Linked DNA regions of Eleftheria terrae. The protein of the gene in region 1 binds, or shares a complex with, the protein of each later gene. Links are inferred from orthologs where the notes say so. Each region holds a gene or a part of one and is shown on either strand. Other genes may lie near its edges. The genes, in order: N7L95_RS07695 and uvrB.

Evidence for each region.
Region 2: the proteins of N7L95_RS07695 (region 1) and uvrB are in contact, whole or in part, in a crystal structure (PDB 7EGT), measured with the Thermus thermophilus proteins. The link is inferred for Eleftheria terrae from one-to-one orthologs. Residues at the interface, in WP_096412145.1 of Thermus thermophilus: His654, Arg656, Phe657, Gln666, Asp668, Glu669, Lys680, Arg681, Leu682, Ser683, Lys685, Tyr686, Ala687; in WP_096411307.1 of Thermus thermophilus: Glu23, Leu25, Arg26, Asp27, Gly28, Glu29, Arg30, Phe31, Arg55, Glu326, Asp327, Phe328, Glu379, Ser382, Gln383, His398, Gly400, Arg401.

The regions. Positions count from the first base shown.
Region 1 is NZ_CP106951.1:1,731,211-1,744,853, reverse strand. The notes cover bases 1-3,041. They hold N7L95_RS07695 (UvrD-helicase domain-containing protein), read left to right. Parts: upstream 1-370; coding sequence 371-2,713; downstream 2,714-3,041. Other genes in these bases: N7L95_RS07690 (class I adenylate-forming enzyme family protein), read left to right, coding at 2,969-3,041; N7L95_RS07700 (GMP reductase), read right to left, coding at 1-145. In the rest of the region: more of N7L95_RS07690, read left to right, coding at 3,042-4,567; N7L95_RS07685 (IclR family transcriptional regulator), read left to right, coding at 4,615-5,499; N7L95_RS07680 (hypothetical protein), read right to left, coding at 5,621-5,836; N7L95_RS07675 (PhoX family protein), read left to right, coding at 6,012-8,249; N7L95_RS07670 (glycoside hydrolase family 19 protein), read right to left, coding at 8,450-10,207; N7L95_RS07665 (FecR family protein), read right to left, coding at 10,453-11,208; N7L95_RS07660 (BPSS1780 family membrane protein), read right to left, coding at 11,192-11,980; N7L95_RS07655 (homoserine kinase), read right to left, coding at 12,075-13,034; N7L95_RS07650 (hypothetical protein), read right to left, coding at 13,086-13,400; polA (DNA polymerase I), read left to right, coding at 13,470-13,643. UniProt on the Escherichia coli protein: A helicase with DNA-dependent ATPase activity. Unwinds DNA duplexes with 3'-5' polarity. Translocates on single-stranded DNA with 3'-5' polarity. Initiates unwinding more efficiently from a nicked substrate than double-stranded DNA.
Region 2 is NZ_CP106951.1:1,376,692-1,392,387, forward strand. Bases 4,361-7,279 are described here. They hold uvrB (excinuclease ABC subunit UvrB), read right to left. Parts: upstream 6,905-7,279; coding sequence 4,817-6,904; downstream 4,361-4,816. Other genes in these bases: N7L95_RS06045 (ROK family protein), read left to right, coding at 4,361-4,788; N7L95_RS06055 (amino acid aminotransferase), read left to right, coding at 7,044-7,279. Outside these bases: Fe-S protein assembly co-chaperone HscB, read right to left, coding at 1-29; iron-sulfur cluster assembly protein IscA, read right to left, coding at 149-472; Fe-S cluster assembly scaffold IscU, read right to left, coding at 492-884; N7L95_RS06030 (IscS subfamily cysteine desulfurase), read right to left, coding at 915-2,135; Fe-S cluster assembly transcriptional regulator IscR, read right to left, coding at 2,202-2,732; N7L95_RS06040 (low molecular weight protein-tyrosine-phosphatase), read right to left, coding at 2,867-3,418; more of N7L95_RS06045, read left to right, coding at 3,517-4,360; more of N7L95_RS06055, read left to right, coding at 7,280-8,243; N7L95_RS06060 (polyhydroxyalkanoate depolymerase), read left to right, coding at 8,488-9,729; electron transport complex subunit RsxB, read left to right, coding at 9,903-10,568; nth (endonuclease III), read left to right, coding at 10,596-11,240; N7L95_RS06075 (histidine phosphatase family protein), read right to left, coding at 11,209-11,772; cobS (adenosylcobinamide-GDP ribazoletransferase), read right to left, coding at 11,760-12,557; cobT (nicotinate-nucleotide--dimethylbenzimidazole phosphoribosyltransferase), read right to left, coding at 12,554-13,609; cobU (bifunctional adenosylcobinamide kinase/adenosylcobinamide-phosphate guanylyltransferase), read right to left, coding at 13,629-14,192; N7L95_RS06095 (cell division protein ZapB), read left to right, coding at 14,285-14,509; and 3 more genes. UniProt on the Escherichia coli protein: The UvrABC repair system catalyzes the recognition and processing of DNA lesions. A damage recognition complex composed of 2 UvrA and 2 UvrB subunits scans DNA for abnormalities.

The DNA.
Region 1 (13,643 bases):
CCACCACCGTCTTCATGTTGGCGGGCACCACCGGCAGCTTGAAGCGGCGGCCGCCGAACTCCACCGAGGTGTCGCACTCGCTGCGGCTTTCCACGCGGCATTTGCGCGGCAACAGCAGGATGTTGTCGTAGTCGAAGATTTCCATCAGAGATCGCTCCGTAAGCAGGTAGGACGCCGCGTTGAAGCAGTGCGGCGTCGAAGGCTGCGAGCGCTTGACTTGGAGACCCGGCCGGCGGCCGAAGGCCCCCGGGGACGGAGGTGGCCGCGCAAACAAAAACCGGGCGCCAAAATTTGGGCCCGGTGGCTGATTCTACTCACCTCGCGCGGCATCGGCTGCAAGGGGCTTCGCCGGGCTCCCTAGAATCGCGACATGAGTCTCGATTTTCCGCCTGCCGCTGCGTCGGCCCTGCTCAACAACCTCAACCCGGAGCAGCTGGCCGCCGTCACGCTGCCCAGCCGTCCGGCCCTGATCCTGGCTGGCGCCGGCTCCGGCAAGACGCGGGTGCTCACCACCCGCATTGCCTGGCTGGTGCAGACCGGCCAGGTCTCCCCGGCCGGCGTGATGGCCGTCACCTTCACGAACAAGGCCGCCAAGGAGATGCTGACCCGCCTGGGCGCCATGCTGCCCATCCCCGTGCGGGGCATGTGGATCGGTACCTTCCACGGCCTGTGCAACCGCTTCCTGCGGGCGCATTGGAAGCTCGCCAACCTGCCGCAGGGCTTCCAGATCCTCGATTCGCAGGACCAGCTCTCGGCGGTGCGCCGCGTCATCAAGGGCATGAACCTCGACGAGGAACGCTTCGTGCCCAAGCAGGTGACATGGTTCATCGCCGGCAGCAAGGAAGAAGGCCTGCGGCCGCAGGACGTGGTGGTGCGCGACGAGCAGAGCCGCAAGCTGGCCGAGATCTACCAGGCCTACGAGGACCAGTGCCAGCGCGAAGGCGTGGTCGACTTCGCCGAGCTGATGCTGCGCACCTATGAGCTGATGCGCGACCAGCCGGCCCTGCGCGAGCACTACCAGCGGCGCTTCCGGCATCTCCTGGTCGACGAGTTCCAGGACACCAACCGGCTGCAGTACGCCTGGCTGAAGATGTTCGCCGGACCGGGCAGCAGCGTGTTCGCAGTGGGCGACGACGACCAGAGCATCTACGCCTTCCGCGGTGCCCAGGTGGGCAACATGTCGGACTTCGAGCGCGAGTTCGAGGTGGAGCAGGTCATCAAGCTGGAGCGCAACTACCGCAGCTTCGGCAACATCCTCGACTCGGCCAACCACCTCATCGCGCACAACACCAAGCGGCTGGGCAAGAACCTGCGGACCGAGGCCGGGCCCGGCGAGCCGGTGCGGGTGTACGAGTCCACCAGCGACTATGCCGAGGCGCAGTGGCTGATCGAGGAGGCACAGCAGCTGCACCGTGACGGCATTGCGCGCTCGGAGATCGCCATCCTCTACCGCTCCAACGCCCAGTCGCGGGTGATGGAAAGCGCGCTGTTCAATGCCGGCATCCCGTACCGCGTGTACGGCGGGCTGCGCTTCTTCGAGCGGGCCGAAATCAAGCATGCGCTGGCCTATCTGCGCCTGCTGGAGAACCCGAACGACGACACCAGCTACCTGCGGGTCGTCAACTTTCCGACCCGGGGCATCGGCGCACGCACCATCGAGCAGCTGCAGGACGCGGCGCGCGCCAGCGGCCGCAGCCTCTACCAGAGCGTGACGGCCGTCACCGGCAAGGGCGGCGCGAACCTGCTCGCGTTCAACCAGCTGGTGGATGCGATGCGCGACGCCACCCGCGGCCTGACCCTGCGCGAGATCATCGAGCACGTGGTACAGGCCTCGGGCCTGGCCGACTTCTACCTCAACGAGAAGGAAGGCCGCGAGCGGCTGGAGAACCTGGCCGAACTGGTCAATGCGGCCGAGGCCTTCGTCACGCAGGAAGGCTTCGGCAAGGATGCCATTGCCCTGCCGGTGGACGAGCAGGCCGCTTCACCCGGCGCGCTGGCTGACGGCGACCCGCCCGCGGTGGCGCGCACCGAGCAGACCCCGGACGCCGAGACCGGCGAGATCATGTCGCCGCTGGCCGCCTTTCTCACTCACGCGGCGCTGGAGGCCGGCGATAACCAGGCCCAGGCGGGGCAGGATGCCATCCAGCTGATGACGGTGCATGCCGCCAAGGGGCTGGAGTTCGACGTGGTGTTCATCACCGGGCTGGAGGAAGGCCTGTTCCCGCACGAGAACTCGCTGTCCGACCACCAGGGGCTCGAGGAGGAACGGCGCCTGATGTATGTGGCCATCACCCGGGCGCGCCGACGGCTCTACCTGAGCCACAGCCAGACCCGCATGCTGCACGGGCAGACCCGCTACAACATCAAGAGCCGCTTCTTCGAGGAGCTGCCCGAGGCGGCGCTGAAGTGGATCACTCCCAAGGTGCAGGCCTTCGGCTCCGGCTATGCGCGCGACTACAAGGCCGCCTGGGCCAGCGGCCCGGGCGCGGGGTCGGTGGCGGCTGGCGGCGAGAAGAAGATGGCGCCCAAGGTGGCCACCTCCGACGGGGTGGCCCTGCGCATGGGCCAGTCGGTCTTCCACACGAAGTTCGGTGAAGGGGTGATCGTGACGCTGGAAGGCAGCGGCCCGGACGCGCGCGCACAGATCAATTTCGGCCGCCATGGCATGAAGTGGCTGGCGCTCAGCGTGGCGAAGCTGACGCCGGTCGACTGAAGCCGCGCCGCTGGTGCGGTGGCAATGCCGCCCCGGCATCGGCGTCGGCGCGCGGAGCCTCCCCCGGGGCGGCACGACGCGGGGCGGCTGCCATCCGGGTTCGCATTCCGCGGGTGAAGGGGTGCAGCCGCCCGGGACACGTGGGCTGGCGAGCGCCTATGTTCTGCTGTGCAGAACGTCGTTTCGATCTGAATTGACGTTGGCCGGGGCCCGTGACACGATCCGCGTTCCTTGGCATTGCGGGACATCGCGGTCATGACTGCCTCATCGCCCCTGGCCGCTGCGGCGGCTTCCGTTGACGCCGGCTCGACCTGCCCCGTCCTGCCGGCCCGCCTGCACCAGGTGATCGACCGCTGGGCGCGTGACACGCCCTCCGCGCCGGCCCTCGAGGACGCCACCCAGCAGCTGAGCTACGCAGAGCTGCAGCAGCGGGTGGCTGCGGCCGGCAAGCGGCTGGCTGCGGCCGGCTTGCGGCCCGGCGACCGCTTGCTGGTGGTGGCCGAGAACTGCGCGGCAGCGGCGCTGCTCGCGCTGGCCTGCAGCACCATCGACGCCTGGTGCTCGCTGGTGAATGCGCGGCTGTCGCCGCGCGAAGTCGATGCGGTCATCGAACATGCCGGCCCTCGCCGGGTGGTGGTGCTGGAGGGCGGCTCGGCGGAAGCCGCCGCCCACGCGCGCCGGCTCGGTGCCGCGGCGCAGGACTGGCCCGAGCTGGGCGCCTTGCACCTGGGTGCGCTCAACGAGGACTGCCGGCCGGAGCCGGTCCATGCGGCGGCCAGCGAGCAAGTGGCTGCCCTCGTCTACACGTCGGGCACTTCCGGCAGCCCGAAGGGCGTGATGCTGACGCATGCCAACCTGCTGTTCATCGCCGAGAACGGCCGGCGCATGCGACGGCTCGTGCCGGGCGACCGGGTTTGGGGCGTCTTGCCGCTGTCGCATGTCTATGGCTTGACTTCCGTGCTGCTGGCGACGCTGCATGCTGGCGCCAGCCTGGTCCTCGTGCCGCGTTTCGATGCGGCGGAGATGGCTCGGGCGCTGGCCGTCGGCGGCATCACGGTGCTGCATGGCGTACCGGCCATGTACGCCAAGCTGCTGGCCTGGAGCCGCCAGCCGGGCCATGTCCTGCGGGCGCCGGCCTTGCGTGTGGCGCAGTCGGGCGGCGCGCCACTGGACGAGGCGCTGAAGGCCGCCGTCGAGCAGGCCCTGGGCGTGGTGCTGCACAACGGCTATGGCATGACCGAGGCCGCGCCCTCCATCGCCCAGACCCGGCTCGACACGCCGCGGCGTGACGCCTCGGTGGGCATGCCCATCCCCGGCACCGAGGTGCGCATCGTCGACCTGCAGCGCCAGCAGCCGGTGCCTGGCGGTGAGACCGGTGAGCTGTGGGTGCGCGGGCCGCAGGTGATGAAGGGCTACTACCGCGATGCCGTGCTGACCCGGCAGACGGTGAACGCCGAGGGCTGGCTGCATACCGGCGACCTGGCGCGCCTGGCGCCCGACGGTGTGCTGGAGGTGGTGGGGCGTTCCAAGGAACTCATCATCCGATCCGGTTTCAATGTCTACCCCGTGGAGGTGGAGCAGGCCTTGTGCGCCCACCCCGACGTGATGCAGGCAGCGGTGGTGGGGCGCCCGGTGCCGGGCAACGAAGAGGTGGTGGCCTTTGTGGAGCCAGTGCCCGGCCGGCAACTGGAGGCGGGCACGCTGCAGGCCTGGCTGCGCGAGCGGTTGTCGCCATACAAGCTGCCGTCGGCCATCGTGCTGATGGCGCAATTGCCTGCCTCGACCACAGGCAAGGTGGCGAAGGCCCGCCTGCGCGAGCTGGCCCAGCAGCCGCTTGCGGGCAGCTGCGCCTGAGGCCGGCGACGCTGCCACAGTGGGACGGCAACACGAGGGGACGCGAGATGGGCACACGGCAGGCAGATGCCGCGGCAACGGCGGGCGATGACACGGTAGACCGCAGCGGCGGCGGGCAGACCCGCGGCCGCCGTGATGCCGGTGCTGCGGGCAGCCGGCCCGGCAAGCTGAAGGAGGACCGACATTTCGTCACCGCGCTGGCCCGCGGCCTGGACGTGCTGAGTTGCTTCCGCTCCAGTGACGGGATGCTGGGCAACCAGGAGCTGGCGCGGCGCTGCGGCCTGCCCAAGTCCACCGTCTCGCGCCTGACCTACACGCTGACCAGGCTCGGCTTCCTCGATCAGGTGGAGGACACCGGCCGCTACCGGCTGGGGAGCGCCACCCTGTCGCTCGGCAGCGCGATGCTCGCCCGCATGGACGTGCGCCAGCAGGCCCGGCCGCTGATGCAGGCGCTGGCCGATGCCTCGCAGGCCATGGTGTCGCTGGGCTCGCGCGACCGGTTGAGCATGATCTATGTCGAGAACTGCCGCAGCCAGTCGGCGCTGACGCTCAGCCTGGACGTCGGCTCGCGCATCCCGCTGGCCACCACGGCGATGGGCCGCGCCTACCTCGCGATGTGCGACGAGGGCGAGCGCCAGGCGTTGATGGAGCGCATCCGCGAGCTCGACGAGGCCGCCTGGCCGCGCCTGCGGGAAGGCATCGAGCAAGGCGTGCAGCAGTACCGCGAGCTCGGCGTGTGCTGCTCCTTCGGCGACTGGCAGCCAGAGGTCAATGCGATCGCGGTGGCCTTCCGGCCGGCCGGGCAACGCAAGCTGATGGCCATCAACTGCGGTGGCCCGGCCTTCCACCTGAGCCGCGACGATCTGCTGGGGCAGGTGCGGCCGCGCCTGGTGGCGCTGGGCGCACAGCTGGAGCGTGCCGCCGGACAGTGAGACCGGCAGGCGCAAGCGCAGGCGAGCCGACCGACCCGCCAGCAAGCGCCGCCCATGTCGGGCTCACGCCCCGGGCGGGACAGCCGGGCGCCCGGCGAAAGGCCGGCGCCGCCGGGCACGGTCAGTCGTCATCCTCGTCGTCGTCGGAGACGGCGTTGATGCCGGCCTCGACCGCTGCGCCCGTCACCTTGACGCCGGTGCTCACCACCGCGCCGGTGACCGAGATGGCGGCCCCTGCGGCCGCGCCTGCCACGCTGACGACGGCGCAGCCGCCCAGCAGCAGGCTGCACAGGCCGCCGAGCAGCAGCTGCTGCAAGTAACGCAGGGCAGGGCGCATGATGTGTCGATTCCGGAGCAGAAACGGCTTCATTATCGGTGTGCGGCCGGCCTGCCATGGCGCCGGCCGGCGGGCATCCGTCACACGATGTTCATGAAGCTGTAACGGCTCCTTCATGCATCGTCCCTAAGCTGCCGCGGGTCTTTCACCCCAACGCCCTACAGAGGACGACTCCATGAGCCAGCCGCTCGGCTTTCCCCAGCAAGCCATCGATCACGACGACATCGACAACAACAACTCGGGCAACGAAACCTTCGAGGCGGTGCTGCAGGCCCGCATGAGCCGCCGCTCCATGCTGCGGGGCGGCGTTGGCACCGCGGCCACCGCGGTGTTCGGCGGCCTGGCGATGGCCGCCTGCGGCGGGGGCGGGGGTGACGACGACGACCATCAGCCCGGCAACGGCCAGCCGCCGGCCGAGACCTTGCTCGGCTTCAAGGCCGTGGCCAAGAGCCTGGCCGACACGGTGGTGGTGCCCGAGGGCTACACGGCCAGCGTGCTGTACCGCCTGGGCGACCCGATCGCCGCCGGCGTGGCCGCCTACAAGAACGACGGCACCGACGACAACTACGAGCAGCGCGCCGGCGATCACCACGACGGCATGGAGTTCTTCGGCCTCAACGCCGCCGGCACTGCCCGCGACCCCAACGGGTCCGAACGCGGCCTGCTGGCGATGAACCACGAAGCCACGTCGGACGAGAACGGCCAGGTGCTGTTCATGCACCCGGCCGGCGGCAGCCCCAACTCGGCCCGCGTTGCGGCCGAGGTCGACAAGGAAGTGGCGGCGCACGGCATCTCCATCGTCGAGGTGCGCAAGGCCGACGGCCGCTTCCGCTATGTGCAGGACTCGGCCTACAACCGCCGCTTCACGCCGCTCACCCCGGTGGTGCTGGCCGGGCCGGCGCGCGGCCATGCGCTGATGGTCACCAGGTACTCGACCGACGGCACCGCCGCCCGCGGCACGCTGAACAACTGCGGCACGGGCTACACCCCGTGGGGCACGCTGTTGTCGGGCGAGGAGAACTGGGCCAACTACTTCAAGCGCTCGGCCGAGGACGACACCGCGCGGGCCGGCGACAAGAGCATCGTGGCGCTGGAGCGCTACGGCCGCAAGAAGGGCGCCAACACCCGCCACGGCTGGGAAACCGCCGGCAGCGAGGACAAGTACGCCCGCTGGGACCTGAGCGTGAAGGCCGCGACGGCCGCTGGCGACTACCGCAACGAGCTGAACACCTACGGCTACATCGTCGAGGCCGACCCCTACGACCGCAACACCTCGATGAAGAAGCGCACCGCGCTGGGCCGCTTCGCGCACGAGAGTGCCGCCTTCTCCAGGCTGGTGCCGGGCAAGCCGCTGGCGGTCTACATGGGTGACGACTCGCGCGGCGAGTACATGTACAAGTTCGTCTCCACCGCGGTATGGAACGCGGCCGATGCGAACCCGGCCAACCGCATCACCACGGGCGACAAGTACCTCGACTCGGGCAAGCTCTTCGTCGCCAAGTTCAATGCCGACGGCACCGGCCAGTGGATCGAGCTGTCGATCGACCAGCCGGCCATCGCTGGCTACGCGGCCTACGACTTCGCCGACCAGGCCGACGTGTTGATCAATGCCCGGCTGGCCGCCGATGCGGTGGGCGCGACCAAGATGGACCGGCCCGAATGGTGCGCGACCCATCCGGGCACCGGCGAGGTCTACTACACCCTCACCAACAACAGCAACCGCAAGGTCGAGCCGGACCCGGCGAGCACCTCGCAGATGGGGGTCGACGCGGCCAACCCGCGCTCCTACAAGGACGGCGGCGCGGGGTCGGCCGGCAACCACAACGGCCACATCATCCGTTTGCGGGAGAACGGCGGCGAGGCCGCAGCCACCGGCTTCGCCTGGGACGTCTACCTGTTCGGCGCCGAAGTGGGCTCCGATCCGGCCACGGTGAACCTGTCGGGCCTCACTGCCGACCAGGACTTCTCCAGCCCGGACGGCCTGTGGTTCAGCCGCGCCACCGGTGTCTGCTGGATCCAGACCGATGACGGCGCCTACACCGATGTCACCAACTGCATGATGCTGGCCGCGCTGCCGGGGCAGGTGGGCGATGGTGGCAAGAAGACGCTCACCCACACCAAGGCCGACAAGACGACGCTGGCGGTGGACACGCAAGTCGGCAAGGCGCCGACGGCCCAGACCCTCAAGCGCTTCCTGGTGGGCCCGGTGGGCAGCGAGATCACCGGCTGCGCGGAGACGCCCGACGGCAAGGCGCTGTTCGTCAACATCCAGCACCCGGGCGAGAGCACCCGGCTGGCCGACATCGGCAGCCCCTCGAAGTACAGCAGCCATTGGCCCGACGGCGGCACCGCGCGGCCGCGCTCGGCCACCATCGTGATCACCAAGAACGACGGCGGCCGCATCGGCAGTTGACGCCGGGGCTCCGGCTCGCGGTGCGCAACGAGCCGGAACCGCCGCATGACACCAGGGACCCGGAGGCGCGCGGAAGGGCGCCAAGGGGGCGCAGCCCGCCAACTGCGCTTCCTAGAGTGGGGGCCGGTGCTGTTTGCGTCCCCCTGCGCCATCGCCACCTTGCATGGCATGCCAGCCTCCCCTGTGGAGGCCGGCGCGTTTCAGGGCTTGACCACCACGTCGAAGAACTTCTCCACGCAACGCTGGTAGTCACCGGCCTTCAGTGCGAAGTGGGCGGTCTGGTAGCCGACCAGCTTGCAGGCGAAGGCCTTGCCTTCCGGCTTGTCCGGGTGGTAGGACCAGTCCTGGTCCCAATAGATGTCCAGCGCGCCGGCGCCGCCCACCTCGAAGCGCTTCTGGTTGGCGCAGCCCAGCTCTTCCTGCGGGCCGATCGGCACGCCCAGTGCCGCCGCATGCTGCCGGTAGTAGGCGATGCGGTTGACCGACTGCGGTTTCTCCGCGCCTTGCCCGCATTCGATGCCTCCGTTGATGATGTTGGTGGTGGCCCCGAAGCCCGGCCGGATGCCGGCCGCGGTGTCCACCGCATTGGGCTGCCAGGTGCCGTCCACCACATGCAGCATGCTGGGCTTGGGCGAGGCGGGGTAGACCAGGAAGAACACCGCCGAGGCAAGGTTCAGCCAGGTGTCGGCCACCTGCTCGGGGGCGTTCAGCAGCACCTTCACGTCGCCGAAGATCGCATCCGAGAACGGCCCGTAGTTGTAGTTGTAGGACAGCTGCTTGGCGCCGCGGCCGAAGTACTGCTTGAAGCGGCCCTGCGCGTCCTTGCCGCAGGGCCAGGCCTGGCCCTGCCAGGTGGTGGGACTGCATTCGTTGTTGTACGGGCAGCCGTAGCTGTTCTCGGTGCAACCCGCCTCGCGCACGAAGTACAGCGCCTGGCGCCATTCCGGGATGGCGTTGTTGCGGTCGTGCGCGCCGGTTTCCTGCGTGAAGTGCGCGAACATCGTTGCCAGGATCTTGCGGCAGATGGCGTCGGAGTCGCGGCCGTCGCTGTAGCTCATGCAGACACCCGAGAACTTGGCGATGGCCTGCAGCAAGCCGGTGTAGGTGTAGGAGCCGTCGCGCATCGGGAACAGGTAGTCCCACTGGCTTTGCGGCAGCAGGCGCTCGACCCGCTTGACGTTCTCCGGATTCCCGGCAGCCCCCGGCGTGACGGTATTGACGACGCTCTGCGGGCGGGTCGCCACCGAGGCCTTCACCGAACGGAACAATGCCGTGTTCGTCAATGCCGCTTCGGTGGCCTGGACGTCGGACAGCCGCAGGATGTACTTGCCGGTGACCGGATCCTTGATGACCGAGGCCAGCGCGAAGCTCTGGGCCTTGCTGGCCGTGGCGCCCTGGTTGTCCGTCACGGTCAGCGTCACGGCATAGGTGCCGGGTGCGGCGTAGCTGTGGCTTGCCTTGGCGCCGCTGGCACTGCTGCCGTCGCCGAACTCCCAGCGCCATTGGCTGACCTGGCCGTCTGCATCGCTGGAGGTGCTGCCGTCGAGCTGCAGGCTGAGCCGGTCCACCGTGGCGCTGAAGGCGGCGACTGGCGGCTTGTTGGTCCCCGGGGTGCCACCGCCGCCGTCGCAACTGCCCAGCGGTTTCCACACCGCCCAGGCGCCGGAGTTGCCGGCGGGCGACTGGCCCTGCGTCCACCAGTTCGCGCTATAGGCATTGCCACCGTCCTGCACCTGCTGGCCGGTGGTGTACGCGGTGCCGGCGTTCCACACCGGCAGGTTGCGGCAGTCCACGGCCTGGGCGGAGGTGGCCAGCAGACCGCCGAGCAGCAGGGCTAGCAGGGCCGGCCGCGGGCCGCGACGGTTGTCGCCTGGAGTTTCGGGAAAGGGCTCCGGCCGGTCGGCGGAGGGCAGGGCGCAGCGCATGGCGGCCGCGGCCGCGGGGACGGACATGGACATGAACGGGTCTCCTACGTTCAAGGCACGGTGGGATGGCACTGTGGGAGCGTCGTGTCGCCGCCAGTGCATGCGGCGCGACAAGACCAGTACCTGTGATTGATCTTGTACTGGTATTGGATTCTAAATACCAGTTCGCGCCAAGACCGCTCGGCAAGGCAGGTCGACCGTCCTAGCGAACGGGCTGCCGAAAGACGCCGGCGGCCCGGCGCGCAGAACGGGGAGGCGGTATGGCGCCGCCGCGCGTGTCAATCCAGGCGGCGAGAGGCGGCCGGGTGCGGCTGCTCCGCCTGCTCCGGCATGTAGCCCCGGCCGTCGCGCACGCCCTTGCGGCCCAGCTCCTGCCAGCGGGTGCGCAGGCGCAGCAGGCCAGCGAGGAATTCGAGTTCCTCGTCGGTGTGGTTGATCATCCCGGCCGGGCGCAGGCGCTGGCCGGCCGGCTGCCCGGGCTCGGCCCACACCGCCTGGTGGTAGTCCGACTGCGACAGCAGGCGGGTGGCACCGGCCTTCAGCTCGACGCGGCCGTAGCAGTTGCAGAAATAGGTGCGGCCGTCCTCGCGGGCCTCGGTATAGACGCCGGTGCCGCGGATGCCGATGGTCAGCGCGGGCGTCTGTACCAGGCGGGCCGTCTCGCGCCGGCCCCAGACCGACACCAGGCCGCCCGTCAGCAGGCGCAGGGCCGACACCAGGTGCACCGAGCGGCCCCGATCCAGCGTCAGGCGTGTGCGCTGGCGCAGGTGGAAGGCCGCGTCGCCGAGGGTGAACACCAGCATCGAGGCGTCGCCGGTCTCCAGCCTGTCGCCGGCCTGGATGAAGTCGCCGCGACGCAGGCGCTCGCCATTGAGCAGCGCCTCGCCGATCAGCGTGACGATGTTGCTGCGGCCCGGCGCGGCAAGCGGCCCCGCTGGCCAGCCGGCCAGCCAGGCGGCGGCGCCGACCAGCGTCTCACGGCGGGTGAGCCACTGCAGCTCGGTGGCGCTGCGGCCGTCAAGCAGGTGGCTCATCCGCCAGGTCGAGTTCGAAGCAGTCCACGAAGGTGAAGTACAGCGAAATGTAGAACACCGTCATGAACATCAGCGCGGCCGGAAAGGCCGCCAGCTGCACCATGCCGGGCGCGCCGAGCAGCGAGAACACCAGTGCCGACAGCACACCGAAGACAGCCACCACGCCGCCCCAGGTCAGCGCATACACCACAAAGGCGCCCTTGTTGCGCCAGCAGGCCACCAGGCTGAAGAAGACGGCCTTGGCCGCACTCACGCCACCCCAGTGCACCAGGGGCGGCGCATGCCAGAACATCACGCTCAATGGCAGGGCCAGCAGCAGGCGCAGCAGCAGGCCGCGCTGGACCCGGGGGTCGGCCAGCAGGTCCTCGCTGCCCGGGGCGCCGGACATGGCCTGCTCGAGGGCCGCCATGTCGCCCTCCAGCCAGCGGATCAGCAGCATCGCCACCAGCGAGGCGACCGCGTAGGCCACGCCAAGCCGGATCAGGGCCTGGGTGCGGCTGCGGTCGGTGCGGAAGGCCTGGACGAACACGCCCGGCATCGGGAAGCGGCCGCTCTGCGACTGGTGGGTGGCGATCATGAATCCCAGCGTGCCGGCCGGCAGCAGGGCCAACAGCAGCAAGCTTCCGACGTAGCGCAGCTCCAGCAGCAGGAAGGCGCCGAACAGGGCGATGAACAGCAGCGCCGTGAAGGCCAGCGGCTGGCGAAAGAACACGCGGAACGCCTGCTGCACCCACACGGTGCCCCGGCGGGCGCGTACCAGTCGAAGTTTCATGGCTCTTCTTGGTGGAAGTCGGTCTCGGCGATCGCCGGCCCCGGCCGGGCACCGGCATGGCGGCCCTGATGATAGGGCCGCTGCACGCGCGGGCTCAGCCCTTCACGTAGTGCCAGGGATTGGCGATGCGCTCGCGCAGGATGCGCTCGAAGTGCGTCGGGTCGTGAGCTTTCAGCATGTGCGCGTCACGCGGCAGGTGCCAGTCCCACAGGCGCGAGACCCAGAAGCGCAGGGCGCCGGCCCGCATCAAGCCGGGCAGCAGGCGTGACTCATGGTGAGTCAGTTCGCGTTCACTGTCGTAGGCCGCAAGGAAGGCCGTGGCACGCTCTTCCACCAGGCGGCCGCTGTCCAGGTCCACACACCAGTCGTTGAGGCAGACGGCGATGTCGAACAACCAGGTGTCGACGCCGGCGAAGTAGAAGTCGAAGAAGCCGGTGAGGGTGTCGCCCTCGAACATCGCGTTGTCGCGGAACAGGTCGGCATGGATTGGGCCGCGCGGCAATTCCGCATACACCGCGGAGCCGGCCAGATTCTGCTGGAAGGCGAGCTCCGATTCGAGCAGCTCCCGCTGGGGCGCCGCCAGGTGCGGCGCCACCACCGGCACCGTCTCGCCCCACCAGGCCAGGCCGCGCAGGTTTGGCTGGCTGCGCGGATAGTCGCGTCCGGCCAGGTGCATGCGCGCCAGCATGGCGCCCACGGCCTCGCAATGCCGGGTGCTGGGCGCCAGCTGGTGCCCGCCGCGCAGCCGGTTGACCACTGCGGCCGGCTTGCCGCCCACCGCATGCAGGATCTCGCCGGCGGCGTCGGCCTGCGGCTCGGGCACCGGGATGCCGTGGCCGGCCAGGTGCTTCATCAGGTGCAGGTAGAACGGCAGCTGCTCGAAGCCCAGGCGCTCGAACAGGGTGAGCACGTACTCTCCGCGTTCGGTGGTGAGGAAATAGTTGGTGTTCTCGATGCCGGAGGCGATGCCGCGCAGGCCGAGCGTGGCGCCGAGGTTCAGGCGCAGCGCCAGCGCCGCGGCATCGTCGAGGGAAACAGGCGTGAAGACGGCCATGGGGAAGGCAGCGTGCAGGGCACGGGGTTCAGGAAGGGAAGGCGGCGGAAATCAGAAGGACCACAGCTGCCAGACCCGCTTGCCGGCGGCGCCACGCTGGTTTTCGTTGGTCATGTCGCGGCCGCCGTCGGCCGGCAGGACTTCGTAGGCGGCGCCGCCTTTCTTCGGCTGCACGGTGATGCGGCGGTTCTGGCCGCGCACCCGCAATTCGTCGATGCGCGCGCCGTCATCCTCGATATGGATGCGCTGCACCGCCTCCTCGGGCACCGCCGCCGCAGCCGCGGGCTGGGCAGGGGCGGGCGCCGCGGCGGCAGCAGCGGCGAACAGGGCGGCCATCGAGGCCAGGCAGCAGGCAGAGCGCTTCATGGACGCGATTTTAGGCCCCGGTTGCATCTGCCCGGGCAGGCGGCCGAGGGCTTGCAGGAAAATGCCGCCATGAGCGACAACACCCTGCTGCTGGTCGACGGCTCCAGCTATCTCTATCGTGCCTTCCATGCCATGCCCGACCTGCGCAATGCGCAGGACGAGCCGACCGGCGCGATCTACGGGATGATCAACATGCTGCGCAAGCTGCGCGAGCAGTATCCCGCCCGCCATGCCGCCTGCGTC
Region 2 (15,696 bases), 360 kb from region 1 along the record:
AGCTCGAAATCGTCCACGTCCAGCTTCATCGCCTGCATCCCGTGCGCCCGAGAGCCGGCGCGTCGCTGAATCGTTGTGTCATCGTCCCATGCAGGCGGGGGCCCTCCCCGCGCCTCCCGCCGACCGGTTTTGGTTCAGATCTGAAGCTTCAGATCCGGAACGATTCGCCACAGCCGCAGCGATCCTTCTCGTTGGGGTTGTTGAAGCGGAAGCCCTCGTTCAGGCCCTCGCGCACGAAGTCGAGCTGCGTGCCCTCGAGGTAAGGCAGGCTCTTTGGATCGACCAGCACCTTCACGCCGTGGCCTTCGAAAATGTAATCTTCCGGCGCCACTTCGTCGGCATATTCGAGCTTGTAGGCCATGCCGGAGCAGCCGGTGGTCTTGACCCCCAGGCGCACTCCAACTCCCCGCCCGCGTTTGGCGAGGTAGCGCGTCACGTGCCGCGCTGCGGCTTCGGTCAGTGTCACAGCCATCGTGTATGTGCCTGCTCGATCAGGCCGTGGCGGCCGCCTTGGCCTTGTAGTCTTCCACCGCGGCCTTGATGGCGTCCTCTGCCAGGATGGAGCAGTGGATCTTGACCGGCGGCAGCGCCAGTTCCTGGGCGATCTGCGTGTTCTTGATGCTGATCGCCTCGTCCAGCGTCTTGCCCTTCACCCATTCGGTGACCAGCGAGCTGGACGCGATGGCCGAACCGCAGCCATAGGTCTTGAAGCGCGCATCCTCGATCACCCCGGTGCTCGGATTGACCTTGATCTGCAGCTTCATCACGTCGCCGCAGGCCGGAGCGCCCACCATACCGGTACCCACCGTCTCGTCGCCCTTTTCGAAGGAACCCACGTTGCGGGGGTTCTCGTAATGGTCGATCACCTTGTCGCTGTAAGCCATGTCACTCTCCTACTACTAGCACTTGTTCGGTCAGTGGGCGGCCCACTGGATCGTGCTGAGATCCACGCCGTCCTTGTACATCTCCCACAGCGGGGACAGCTCGCGCAGCTTGGCCACACGGTCCTTGAGGAGGCTGACCGCATGGTCGATCTCCTCTTCGGTCGTGAAGCGGCCGATCGTCATGCGCAGGGACGAATGCGCGAGTTCGTCGCTGCGGCCCAGCGCACGCAGCACATAGCTCGGCTCCAGGCTGGCCGAAGTGCAGGCCGACCCGGACGACACGGCAATGCCCTTGACGCCCATGATCAGCGACTCGCCCTCGACGAAATTGAAGGAGATGTTCAGGTTGTGCGGAACGCGGCGCTCCAGGTCGCCGTTGACAAACACCTGCTCGATGTCCTTCAGGCCGTCCAGCAGGCGTTGCTGCAGCGCGCGGATGCGCTGATGCTCGGTCGCCATTTCCTCGCGGGCGATGCGGAACGCCTCGCCCATGCCGACGATCTGGTGTGTCGGCAGGGTGCCGGAACGCATGCCGCGCTCATGGCCGCCGCCGTGCATCTGCGCCTCCAGACGCACCCGCGGCTTGCGGCGCACATACAGTGCGCCGATGCCCTTCGGGCCGTAGGTCTTGTGAGACGCCAGGCTCATCAGATCGATCGGCAACGTGGCCAGGTCGATCTCCACCTTGCCGGTGGCTTGCGCAGCGTCAACATGGAAAATGATGCCACGCTCCCGGCACAGATTGCCGATGGCGGTGACGTCCTGGATCACGCCGATCTCGTTGTTGACGAACATCACCGAGGCCAGGATGGTGTCCGGCCGCAGCGCGGCCTTGAACTTCTCGAGGTCCAGCAGGCCGTTTTCCTGTACGTCGAGGTAGGTCACCTCGAAGCCCTGGCGCTCCAGCTCGCGGCAGGTGTCCAGCACCGCCTTGTGCTCGGTCTTGACAGTGACGAGGTGCTTGCCCTTGGTCTTGTAGAACTGCGCTGCACCCTTGAGGGCTAGGTTGTTCGACTCGGTGGCGCCGGACGTCCAGACGATCTCGCGCGGATCAGCGTTGATCAACTGCGCCACCTGGGTCCTCGCCTTCTCGACCGCCTCTTCGGCTTCCCAGCCCCAGGCGTGGCTGCGGGAAGCAGGGTTGCCGAAATGCTCGCGCAGCCACGGAATCATCGCGTCGACCACGCGCGGATCCACCGGCGTCGTCGCGCCGTAATCCAGGTAGATGGGGAAGTGGGGAGTCATGTCCATGGTGCTTGCATCAGGAGCCGCTCGGCTCCGGCTGGCTGGAGAGAAAGCGGGAGTGGGAACAGCGGGTTACTTCGAGAAGGCGTTGCCCAGCGCGAAGACCGAATTCGGTGCATTGACCTTGATCGGCTTGACGACGGGCTGGCTGGAGATGGCACGCTTGACCGGTTGCTCCTCGATCGAGATGCCCCGGGCAATCTGGTCTTCGACCAGCTTGCGCAGCGTGATGGAATCGAGGTACTCGATCATCTTGGCATTCAGGCTGGCCCACAGGTCATGGGTCATGCAGCGGCCCTGGTCGCTCATGCAATTTTCCTTGCCGCCACAGCCGGTCGCATCGATCGGCTCGTCCACGGCCACGATGATGTCGGCCACCGTGATTTCCTCGGCCTTGCGGCCCAGCGAGTAGCCGCCGCCCGGCCCACGGGTGCTTTCCACCAGTTCATGCCGACGCAGCTTGCCGAACAGCTGCTCCAGATAGGACAGCGAAATCTGCTGGCGCTGGCTGATGGCCGCCAGCGCAACCGGCCCTTGATGCTCCCGCAATGCGAGATCGATCATGGCAGTGACGGCAAAACGACCTTTGGTGGTAAGACGCATGGCAAGCTCCTTAATCGTTCAGCTAGCTCTGCTGAAGGTGTGTTGAACCCAAAACAACAGGTGATTCGGGTAAACCCTCGGTGGCCCTTCGGTTGTTTCCCGTGCGGTGATTTCCCGACTGATTTACTCGAATTTTACGTGAAGCCTACTTTTTTAGTCAAGTTCTGAGGCGAAGAACCGGCAGGATCCTGCGCCGCTTGCGCGAGCAGGTGGTCAAGCAGCCCGGCACAGGCGTCTTCCAGGTAGTCCAGGACCACATCGAAGCCGGCTGGCGAGCCGTGATAGGGATCGGGCACCTCCTCTTTGGCGTGGCGCTGCGCAAATTCCATCAACCGGCGCAGCTTGTGTCGGTACTCCGGCGGACAGGCGGCACGCAGGCAGTCGAGGTTCTCGTGGTCCATGGCGAGGATCAGGTCGAAGCGCTCGAAGTCCGCCGGCACCACCTGGCGCGAGCGCAATGCACACAGGTCGTAGCCGCGACGCTGTGCATGCGCCAGCGCGCGCGGATCCGGCGGCTCTCCCAGGCGGTAGCCATGGGTGCCCGCGGAATCGACAAGCAATCGAGATGCCAGCGAGGTTTTTTGTACCAGATGCCGGAACACGCCCTCGGCGCTTGGCGAACGGCAGATGTTGGCAGTGCAGACAAACAAGAGGCGTAACGAAAGTACAGGGTCGGAGCTGGCCATGGCGCCAGTCTAAGGGGCCGACCCGCGGCCGCCCGGCGGCGCCCGCCTGCCGGCGGGCAGCCCGGCATAATCCCCGGCTTTCCAGCTCGGCCTTACCTATGTCCATCACTGGTGACCATCGGCTCCTGAAGCGTCTCAACCGCAGTGCCGTGATACGACAGGTCCGGCAGGCGCCGGGGAGCTCGCGGGCTGACCTGGCCCAGGCCTTGGGTCTGACGAAATCGACCATCAGCCTGCTCTCGCAGGAGCTGATCGAGGAGGGCTGGCTGGTAGAGGTCGAAGCCGAACCGCAGCCGCTACAGGCGCGCGGCACCGGCCGCCCGCCGACGCCGCTGATGCTGGACGAACACCGCCTCGCCTTCATCGGGGTGGACCTGGGCCTGGCGTCGGCCACCGTGGTGGCCACCAATCTGGTCGGCAAGATCCTGGCCGAGCACAGCGGCCCGGTCGACATTGCATCGCCCGCGCAGACCTGCGAGCGGGTCGCGATGATGGTGCATGCCTTGCTCGAAGACCCCGAGCTGCGCCGGCGCGGCGTCGTGGGGCTGGGCCTGGGGGTGCCGGGCGCCGTCGATGAACGCACCGGCATGCTGCGCTTCGCTCCGAACCTGGGCTGGAAAGGCGTGCCGCTGCGCGACCTGCTGCGCGACGCATTGGCCGGAGGCCCGGCCGCCCAGCTGCCCCTGTATGTGCAGAACGATGCCGATGTGGCTGCCTTGGGCGAGTTCGAGTTCGGCGAGCCCCCGGTGTCCGAGCCGCTGGTCTTCCTGGGCCTCGGCACGGGCGTGGGCGCGGGCATCGTCGTCAACGACCGATTGCTGACCGGCGCCGGCGGCTTTGCCGGGGAGATCGGCCACACCGTGCTCGACGCCCAGGGCCCCCGCTGCAGTTGCGGGCGGCGCGGTTGCGCCGAGGCGTTCGTGGGGCTGGCAGCGCTGGTGCAGGCGGTGCTCGGCCAAGACAGTGCGCCGGTCACTCGAGACCCGGCCATGCTGCTGCGCAGCCTGCCAGCCTCGGTGTTCGCGACCGGGCAGGCGGTGCACGACGAGGCGATCGGTGCCGCACTGGAGCGCGCCGGGCACTACATCGGGCTGTTGCTGCAGAACCTCTGGGCGGCCTTCGACCCAGCGCTGATCGTGCTGGGCGGGCCCACCTGCGAACTCGGCGAATCGCTGCTGGGGCCGGCCCGCGAGCGCCTCGCTCACTATGCGGAAGCGGCCGGGCTGCAGCCGCCACTGGTGCGGCAGGCGCGCTTCGGACGCCTGGCCCACGCAGTGGGCGCCGCAGCCGCGGTGATCCACTACCAGGTGCGACCCTTGTCGGACGCCACGCAGCAGGCCAGCAGCATGATCGCGGCGGACGCCGGCTGAGCGCAGCGGCTGGTGGGCCGCCGGCGGTTCAGCGCAGCGGCACCACGTGGTCGCCACCGCTGGCACCGAAGGCCTGCTCCTTCAGCAACGCCAGCTGGTCCCGCAGGCGGGCCGCCTTCTCGAACTCCAGGTTGCGGGCGTGCTCGAGCATCTGCTTCTCGAGCTGCTTGATGCGCTTGCCCAGGTCCTTTTCCGACAGCGCCTCGACCTTGGCGGCCTCCTCGGCGGCCTTGAGGTCCTGGCGCGTTTCCTGGCCGGAGAACACACCGTCGATCAGCTCCTTGATCTGCTTGGTGACGCTGCGCGGTGTAATGCCTTGCGCCGCGTTGTGCGCCAGCTGCCGCTCACGCCGGCGCTGCGTTTCGCCGATGGCCCGGTTCATCGAGTCGGTCATCTTGTCGGCGTACAGGATGGCTTTGCCGTTGACATTGCGCGCCGCACGGCCAATGGTCTGGATCAGGGAGCGCTCGGCACGCAGGAAGCCTTCCTTGTCGGCGTCCAGGATGGCGACCAGCGACACCTCGGGGATGTCCAGCCCCTCGCGCAGCAGGTTGATGCCAACCAGCACGTCGAAGGTGCCAAGGCGCAGGTCGCGCAGGATCTCCACCCGCTCCACGGTGTCGATGTCCGAGTGGAGGTAGCGCACCTTGACGCCGTTGTCTGACAGGTAGTCGGTCAGCTGCTCGGCCATGCGTTTGGTGAGCGTGGTGATCAGCACCCGCTCATTGACTTCGATGCGCTCGCGGATCTCTTGCAGCACATCGTCCACCTGGTGGGTGGCGGGGCGCACCTCCACCACCGGATCCACCAGGCCGGTAGGCCGCACGAGCTGCTCCACCACCTGCCCCGCCGTGCGCTTCTCGTAGTCGGCCGGGGTGGCGGAGACAAAGACCACCTGGCGCATCTTGCGCTCGAACTCCTCGAACTTCAGCGGCCGGTTGTCGAGGGCGCTGGGCAGGCGAAAGCCGTACTCCACCAGCGTCGTCTTGCGCGCCCGGTCGCCGTTGTACATGCCGCCGAGCTGGCCAATCATCACGTGGCTTTCGTCGAGGAACATCAGCGAGTCCGGCGGCAGGTAGTCCACCAGCGTGGACGGCGGATCGCCCGGGCGCGAGCCCGAGACATGGCGGGTGTAGTTCTCGATGCCCTTGCAGTGGCCGATCTCCTGCAGCATCTCCAGGTCGAAGCGGGTGCGCTGCTCGAGCCGCTGCGCCTCCACCAGCTTGCCGGCCTTGACCAGTTCGTCGAGCCGCGTGCGCAGCTCCTCCTTGATGCCTTCGATCGCCGACAGCACCCGCTCGCGCGGTGTCACGTAGTGGCTGCTGGGGTAGATGGTGAAGCGCGGGATCTTCTGGCGGATGCGCCCGGTCAGCGGGTCGAACAGCTGCAGCGAATCGATCTCGTCATCGAACAGCTCGATGCGGACTGCCAGCTCCGAATGCTCGGCCGGAAAGACGTCGATGGTGTCGCCGCGGACCCGGAAGGTGCCGCGCCCGAAGTCGATCTCGTTGCGCTTGTACTGCATGCGGATCAGCTGCGAGATGGCGTCGCGCTGGCCGATCTTGTCACCGACCCGCATCGTCATCACCATCTGGTGGTAGTCGCTCGGATTGCCGATGCCGTAGATGGCGGAGACCGTCGCGACGATGACCACGTCACGCCGCTCCAGCAGGCTCTTGGTGGCCGACAGGCGCATCTGCTCGATGTGCTCGTTGATCGCGCTGTCCTTCTCGATGTAGAGGTCGCGCTGAGGCACATAGGCCTCGGGCTGGTAGTAGTCGTAGTAGCTCACGAAGTACTCCACCGCATTGCGCGGGAAGAACTCGCGGAACTCGGCATACAGCTGGGCCGCCAGCGTCTTGTTCGGCGCGAACACGATGGCCGGGCGCCCGCAGCGGGCAATGACATTGGCCATCGTGAAGGTCTTGCCCGAGCCGGTCACGCCCAGCAGGGTCTGGAAACTGAGGCCGTCGTTCACCCCCTCCACCAGCTGCGCGATCGCGTTGGGTTGGTCACCGGCCGGTGGATAGGGCTGGTACAGCTGGAAGGGCGAGTCCGGAAACTGCACGAACTTGTTGTCGTCGAGCGCGGGAACTTCGGTCAATGTGTCGGCCATGGGAAGGTCAGCAGCCTAGAATGAAGGGGCTACGGGCCGCCAGATGCTCCATGTGTGAAGTAATTGGCTGCGACTGGGGCCGGTAGCCATCAAGGTTAGCCCAATTGCCCGCTCCCCTCCACTGACAAGGATAGTTTCCATGGCATCGCTTTTTGCCGCTGTCGACATGGCTCCGCGCGACCCCATCCTGGGTCTCAACGAACAGTTCAACGCCGATCCCAACCCGAACAAGGTCAACCTGGGCGTGGGCGTGTACTACGACGACAACGGCAAGCTCCCGCTGCTGAAGTGCGTGCAGGCCGCCGAGCAGCAGATGCTCGAGGCCCCGAAGGCGCGCGGCTACCTGCCCATCGACGGCATCGCGGCCTACGACAAGGCGGTGCAGGGCCTGGTCTTCGGCGCCGACAGCGCCGCCGTGAAGGCAGGCCGCATCGCCACCGTGCAGGGCCTCGGCGGCACCGGCGGGCTGAAGGTGGGCGCCGACTTCCTGAAGAAGGTGAATCCCGACGCCCGCGTGCTGATCAGCGACCCCAGCTGGGAGAACCACCGCGCGCTGTTCGAGAGCGCCGGCTTCACGGTCGGCACCTACGCCTACTACGATGCGGCCAAGCGAGGCATCAATTTCGAAGGCCTGCTGGCCGACCTCAAGGCGGCAGCGGCCGGCACCATCGTCGTGCTGCACGCCTGCTGCCACAACCCGACCGGCTATGACCTGTCGCCCGCCCAATGGGAAGAGGTCATCGAGGTCGTCAAGGCCGGCAGCCTGGTGCCTTTCCTCGACATGGCCTACCAGGGCTTCGGCGAAGGCATCGCCGAAGACGGCGCCGTGGTCGGCCGCTTCATCGCGTCGGGCCTTGACTTTTTCGTCTCGACCTCCTTCTCCAAGAGTTTCTCGCTCTATGGCGAGCGGGTGGGCGCCCTCAGCGTGGTGGCGCAGACCAAGGAAGAAGCCGATCGCGTGCTGAGCCAGCTCAAGCGCGTCATCCGCACCAACTACTCGAACCCGCCGACCCATGGCGCCCAGGTGGTGGCCACGGTGCTGACCACACCGGCCCTGCGCCAGATGTGGGAGCAGGAACTGGCCGAGATGCGTGTGCGGATCAAGCAGATGCGCGGCGCCCTGGTCGAAAAGCTGAAGTCGGCAAATGTTGCACAGGACATGAGCTTCGTGACGCAGCAAAAGGGAATGTTCAGCTATTCAGGACTGAGCAAGGAGCAAATGCAGCGTTTGCGTACGGAATTCGGCGTCTATGGCGTCGATTCTGGTCGCATCTGTGTCGCCGCCTTGAACAGCAAGAACATCGACTACGTGGTCGCCTGCATCGCCAAAGTCATTTGATGTTGTCATCTGTGTGACAAAAAATGGGCCGACTGGCCCATTTTTTTCGCCTTGGACTCGGTTTCTGGCTTTGGAATCCGGGCTTATTCCGGGTTTCGGCGAAGGCCTGCCTCTGCAAACATCCGATTACCGAACTTAGAATGGTGCGCCGCAACATCCGTTCGGCTTGCGCACGCCGCTTGCACCACTCCCTCGGCCACGGGCCGCCGCTGCACGGCGCCTGTACGTAGAGAAAGGGCCTCCGATGCTGTACCAACTGTATGAAACCCAACGCGCCTGGCTCAGCCCTTTTGCGGAGTTCGCGAGCGCTTCATCCAAGCTCTACAGCCACCCGCTGTCGCCGCTGACGCACACGCCGGGCGCCGACCGGGTCGCCGCCTGCTTCGACCTGATGCACCGCTTGGCGAAGGAATACGAGAAACCGCAGTTCGGCATCACCACGGTTCAGGTCGAAGGCACCGACATCGCGGTGCAGGAACAGATCGCGGTCAACAAGCCCTTCTGCCAGCTGCGCCGCTTCAAGCGCTTCACTGACGAGGTGGAGCTGCTCACCACGATGAAGTCGCAACCCTCGGTGCTGGTGGTGGCGCCCCTGTCGGGCCACCACGCCACCCTGCTGCGCGACACGGTCCGCATGCTGCTGCGGGACCACAAGGTCTACATCACCGACTGGGTCGATGCCCGCATGGTGCCGCTCGACGCGGGCCCCTTCCATCTCGACGACTATGTCGAGTATGTGCAGGACTTCATCCGCCACATCGGGCCGGACGTGCACGTCATCTCGGTCTGCCAGCCCACCGTGCCGGTACTGGCGGCTATCTCGCTGATGGCCAGCCGCGGCGAGCCGACGCCGCGCACGATGACCATGATGGGTGGGCCCATCGATGCCCGCAAGAGCCCGACCGCGGTCAACAACCTGGCGATGAACAAGAGCTACGAGTGGTTCGAGAACAATGTCATCTACCGGGTGCCGCCCAACTACCCGGGCGCGGGACGGCGCGTTTACCCGGGCTTCCTTCAGCACACCGGCTTCGTCGCGATGAACCCGGACCGGCACCTCAGCTCGCACTACGACTACTTCCTGGACCTGGTGCGTGGTGACGATGAAAGCGTCGAGCAACACCGCACCTTCTACGACGAGTACAACGCGGTGCTCGACATGCCCGCCGAGTACTACCTGGACACCATCAAGACCGTCTTCCAGGACTTCGCACTGGTCAATGGCACCTGGCAGGTGAGGGGCGAGTACGTCCGGCCGCAGGACATCAAGACCACCGCGCTGCTGACCGTGGAAGGCGAGCTGGACGACATCTCCGGCGCCGGCCAGACCCGCGTGGCACACGAACTGTGCACCGGCATCCCGAAGGACGAGCAGCCGCACTACACGGTGGAAGGTGCCGGGCACTACGGCATCTTCTCCGGCCGGCGTTGGCGCGAGAAGGTGTATCCCCGGGTGCGCGATTTCATCGCCAAGCACGAGAAGTAAAGCCGCGGCCGCCGGCCCGGTGGCCCGTGGCTACAATGCGCCGCGCCGCGCGGCGTTGCCTGCGATCCCTCGCAAGCCAGGCGCCGGTGGGCGCGGTGTTGCCGGCATCCGGAGCAACGCCACCCCCCGCCCGCCCTGCCCTGACCGTCCCGGCGTCCATGTCTTCCGAGTCCATGCCTCACCCTACCGTCACGGCCGACGCCATCGATGCACTGCTGCCGCAGACGCAATGCACCCGGTGCGGGTATCCGGACTGCCGCAGCTATGCCGAAGCGATCGCCGAGGGCCGCGCCGGCATCGACCAGTGCCCGCCCGGCGGCGCCGAGGGCATCGCCCGACTGGCTGCGCTCACCGGCCAGCCCGAGCGGCCGCTGAACCCGGCCCATGGCATCGAGGGCGAGCGCCGGCTGGCGATCATCGACGAAGACTGGTGCATCGGCTGCACGCTGTGCATCAAGGCCTGCCCGGTGGACTGCATCGTCGGCGCGCCGAAACAGATGCACAGCGTGATCGACGCCTTGTGCACCGGTTGCGAGCTGTGCGTGCCGGTCTGCCCGGTCGATTGCATCTCGCTGGCCTCGGCCACCCCGGGGCGTACCGGCTGGCAGGCGTGGAGCGAGGAGCAAGCCGGCCAGGCACGCGAGCGCCATGCCTTCCACCGCCTGCGGCTGGTGCGCGACAAGCAGGAAAACGACGAGCGACTGGCCGCCAAGGCCGAGCGCAAGCTGGCCAACCTGCCGGCCGAAACCCGCCTGACCGATCCGGCGCAGATCGACCGCAAGCGGGCCATCATCGAGGCCGCGCTGCAGCGCGCCCGGCAGCAGCGCAGCGGCGGTTGAACCCGCGGCTCGCTACACTTGCGCCGCATGCGCGTCTCTGACATCGAGCCCTTCTTCGCCACCCTCAAGGCTGCCAATCCGCAGCCCAACACCGAGCTGGAGTACACCAGCGTCTTCGAGCTGCTGACGGCGGTTCTGCTGTCGGCACAGGCGACCGACGTCGGTGTGAACAAGGCCACCCGCCGGCTGTTCCCGGTGGCCAACACACCGCAGAAGATCCTGGCGCTGGGCCACGACGGGCTGTGCGAGTACATCAAGACCATCGGCCTCTACCGCAGCAAGGCCAAGCACCTGCTGGAGACCTGCCGCATCCTGGTGGAGCAGCACGGCGGCGTGGTGCCACGCACTCGCGAAGCGCTCGAGGCCTTGCCGGGCGTGGGCCGCAAGACCGCCAATGTGGTGCTCAATGTCGCCTTCGGCGAGCCGACGATGGCGGTCGACACGCACATCTTCCGCGTCAGCAACCGCACCGGACTGGCGCCGGGGAAGAACCCGCTGCAAGTCGAGCTGGCCTTGCTGCGCCGCGTGCCACCCGCCTACCTGGTGGACGCCCACCACTGGCTCATCCTGCACGGCCGCTATGTCTGCGTGGCGCGCAAGCCGCTGTGCTACAAGTGCGCCGTTGCCCAGTACTGCGATTTCACCCCGAAGACACCGCCACCGTCAGGCTGAAGCGCCGCAGCGCGCCATAGCGGGGCGCTGCCGGCCAGTCACCGGGCGAGTGCGGCAGGCCGCGGCCGGCAGCCAGCAGCGCCACGGCGTTCATCCAGCCGCCGTGGCCCACCACCAGCCGCACCGCGGCCGGCTCCTGCTCGCGCAGGAAGGACAGACAACGGTCGAACAGCTGGACCAGCGCCTCGCCACCACCCGGCGCCAGGGCAGCGAAATCGTCGCACCAGGCCTGCACCGGTCCGGCGCCAATATCCTGCCAATGCCGGCCGTCCCACTCGCCGAAGTCGAGTTCCGCCAGCCGTGCGTCGCACTCATGGCGCCAGCCCCAGCGCGCCAGCCAGCGGCCCACCGCCGCGCCCCGCTGCAGCGGCGAGGTCCACACCTCGCGCGGCCAGCCTTCGCGGCGCGCCGCGCGGCGAATGCGGTGGGCCAGCCGCTTCGCCTTGCGCGGGTCTACCGGCAGGTCGGTTCGGCCGATGCAGCGGCCCTGCGCACCGCGGGGCTTCGGGTGGCGCCAGATCAGGCAGTGCATCGCCACGCCCCGAGCACCGCCAGGTAGGCGGCCAGCTCGCTCAGTTGCTGGGAAGCGCCCAGGCAGTCGCCGGTGTAGCCGCCCAGCCGCCGGCGGAACCAGCGCCGGCAGTACAGGCCGGCTGCCGCCATGGCCAACAGTGCTGCCGCCACGGCCGGCAGCGAGAGCCAGGCCAGGCAGGCAGCGCCAGCGCATGCCGCCCACCCGAGCGCCACCGCCCAGCCCGGGTTCGACAGATGGCGCGACAAGGGCTTGGCCTTGGCCTGCTCCAGGTCGCCGGCATAGGGCAGCCAGCGGATCAGGCTCACCGCCACGGTGCGTGAGCCGGTGTGGGCCAGCAGCAAGGCCGGCGCGGCGAGCGCAGGTGGCATGCTGGCCAGCGCTGCCCACTTCAGGCCGAGCATCACGAACAGGCCCATGGCCCCATAGGCGCCGATGCGCGAATCCTTCATGATCTCCAGCGCGCGCTGGCGGCTGCTGGCGCCGCCCAGGCCGTCACAGGTGTCGGCCCAGCCGTCCTCGTGAAAGCCGCCGGTCAGCAGCAGGCTGGCGGCGATGCACAGGCCGGTGGCGGCCGGCATGCCCAGCACAGTGGCTGCCGCCAGCAGCACCGAGGCAGCCACCGCCCCCACCGCGGCGCCCACCAGCGGGAAGTGCCGCGCGCTGGCCTGCAGCCATGCATCCTGATAGCCCACCCAGCGCGTCAACCAGTCCGGCAGCGGCAACCGGGTCAGGAACTGGCAGCCGATCAGCGCCAGGCGCACCTCGTGGGCGAGCCACCTCATGTGCCAGGCATGCCGTCGGACACCCCGGCCGACTCGAAGCTGGCCATCTCGTCGAGCAGGCGCAGGCTGGAATCGATCAACGGCCAGGCCACCGCGGCGCCCGAACCTTCGCCGAGCCGCATGCCAAGGTCCAGCAGCGGCTCGGCGCCCAGGTGCTGCAGCAGCGCCCGGTGCCCCTGCTCGCCGGAGCAGTGCGCAAACACGCAGTAGTCGAGCAGCGCCGGTGCAAGTGCCCGCGCCACCAGCACCGCTGCGCTGGCGATGAAGCCGTCCACCACGATGACACGACGCTCATGGGCGGCCTCCAGCATGGCGCCGACCATCATCGCGACCTCGAAGCCACCCAGTGCCGCCAGCGCAGCCAGCGGTTCGCGCGCCTCATGGTTCACCTCGAGTGCCTGGGCCAGCACTCGCTGCTTGCGCTGCAGCGCCGCGTCGTTCAGGCCGGTGCCCCGGCCGACGCACGCTTCGATGGGCAGGCCACACAGGCGTGCCATCAACAAGGAGGCGCACGAGGTGTTGCCGATGCCCATCTCCCCCAGCAGCACCACATTGCCGGGCCGCTCGCGCAGCACCTGCGCACCGGCGGCCAGGGCCGCCTGGCACTGGGCCGCTGTCATCGCCGGGCCCCGGCTCGCGTCCTGGGTGCCAGCAGCGATCTTGCGCAGCTGCAGGCCCGGCCGCGGCTGGAAGTCGTGCCGGACGCCCGCATCCACCACCGTCAGCGCCATACCGTGCTGGCGTGCCAGCACGCTCACCGCGGCCCCGCCCGCCAGGAAGTTCTCCACCATCTGCCAGGTGACGTCGCTAGGGTAGGCCGAGACGCCCTGCGCAGCCAGACCATGGTCGCCGGCAAACACGATCAGCTGCGGCTGCTCCAGCTGCGGTGTGTCACTGGCCAGCGCCAAGCCCAGCTGGAGCGCCAGGCGCTCCAGCCGCCCGAGCGCGCCAAGCGGCTTGGTCTTGCGATCGATACGTTGTTGCAGGCGCGCGGCGAGGGCGGCATTGGCGGCAGGCGCCACCGAGGGTGCGAGATAATCGAAGTGATTCATGTGTGAAGGGATTCTTGCCTCACGCGGCTGCCGCCGGCTTGACCTGCATCGGAATGCCCGCGACGGTGAGCGTGACTCGCGCGGCGATCTCGGCCACCTGCTGGTGCAGACGCCCGAGCGCATCCACCGCGGCCCGCGCCTCGCGGCTCAGCGGCATCACGCCCCAGCCGATCTCGTTGGACACCAGCAGCACCGTGCCCGGCACCTGCTGCAAGGCCAGCAGCAGCGCCTCGACGGCCGGCTGCGCCGGCTCGGGCGCCACACCGGGCGGTGGACAGAGCAGTTGCGACAGCCACAGCGTCAGGCAGTCGACCAGCACGCAGCGCCCCGGCGTCGCGTGCTCGCGCAGTGCTGCGGCCAGGGCCGCGCCGCCGGGCGGCAGTTCAATGCTCTGCCAGCTTGCAGGACGACCGGCCCGATGGCGGGCGATGCGCTCGCGCATCTCGTCGTCGCCAGGCCATGCGGTGGCAATGTAGACCACCTCGGCACCCTGCTGCTCGCAGTGCGCGGCGAGCCGTTCTGCATGCCGGCTTTTGCCGGAGCGGGCGGCACCCAGGATCAGGTGTACGGACGATGACAACAGCCAGCCTCCCTCTTGGATACCCCCTGTTGGCGGGGACAGCGCGGGATTGTAAGAGCCCGTTCTACAATGGCCGAGGAGGATGTCTCGCCGATATGTCACAGACCGATGAACTCGCGGACCGCGTGGAGCGCCTGCTGGTGCGCTACGAGGAACTCAAGCGCACCAATGCCCTGCTGGAGCAGCAACTGGCCGGCGTGACCGCGGAGCGCGACAGCCTGCGCTCACGCCTGAGTGCCGCGCGCAGCCGCATCGACGCCTTGCTCGAACGCCTGCCTGAAGCCATCGCGCCGCAAGCCGGCGGCGAGAAAGAGGTCTGATGAAGCAGATCGAAGTGACCATCATGGGGCAGAGCTACATCCTCGGTTGCACCGAAGGTGGCGAGGCGGCCTTGCTGGAGGCGGTGAACCATGTCGACCGCGAGATGTGTGCGATACGCGATGCGGGCAAGGTGAAGGCGCGCGAGCGCATCGCGGTGCTGGCTGCGCTGAATGTGGCTTTCGAACTTGCACAGCGGCCACCGGCTTCGGCACCTTCGGTGGCGCCTGGCCAGGTGCCGGCGCCCGCGGTATCGCCAAGCACAGATGCGGCCGCCCTGGTCCGTCGCATCGACGAGGCCCTAGGACAAGACGGGCAACTCATCTGAGCCCGCCATCCGGCGTAGAATCAATCCGTCCGTCGCGTTCGCGGGAGTTTTATATTTCCTTGAACCGATGCTCTTTGAGCAAGGGCTTGGAACATCGTCCTGCTGGTGTGATCGTCTCGCGTCAGATGAACCCGAAGCTTGACTGACCTCGCCCACCTGAATCCCCTGGGTTCAGGAATGCGGCTCTCGGCTCGTGGCGGACACCTTCCGATTTCTCGCATGCCCCCTGCCTCCCCCTGCCAGTACTGGCTGATGAAGAGCGAGCCCGACGAGTGCTCGATCGACGACCTGGCAGCGGCGCCCGGCCAACGGGTTCCCTGGGTCGGCGTGCGCAACTACCAGGCGCGCAACTTCATGCGCGACGCGATGCGCGTCGGCGACGGCGTGCTGTTCTACCACTCCTCCTGCCCCGAGCCTGGCATTGCCGGGCTGGCCACCGTGGCGTCCGCTGCCTATCCGGACGCGACGCAGTTCGATCCCGCAAGCCCGTACCACGACGCCAAATCGACGCCCGAGGCGCCGCGCTGGCTGCATGTGGACGTGCAGCTGTCGCGCAAGACGCGGCTGCTCGGCCTGAAGGAGATGCGGGCCGACCCGGCGTTGGCCGGCATGCAGGTGCTCAAGCCCGGCAACCGCCTGTCGATCACGCCGGTCACGGCCGAGGAATGGGACCACATCGTGAAGCTGTTGGAGACTTCTTGAACATCGAATGGTGGTTCGTCACCGAGCTGCTCGCCCTCGGCGCCTGCACCGGTTTCCTGGCCGGCCTGCTCGGCATCGGTGGCGGCATGCTGCTGGTGCCCTTCCTGACCCTGATCCTCACGCACCGCGGTGTCTCGGCTGATCTGTCGGTGAAGATGG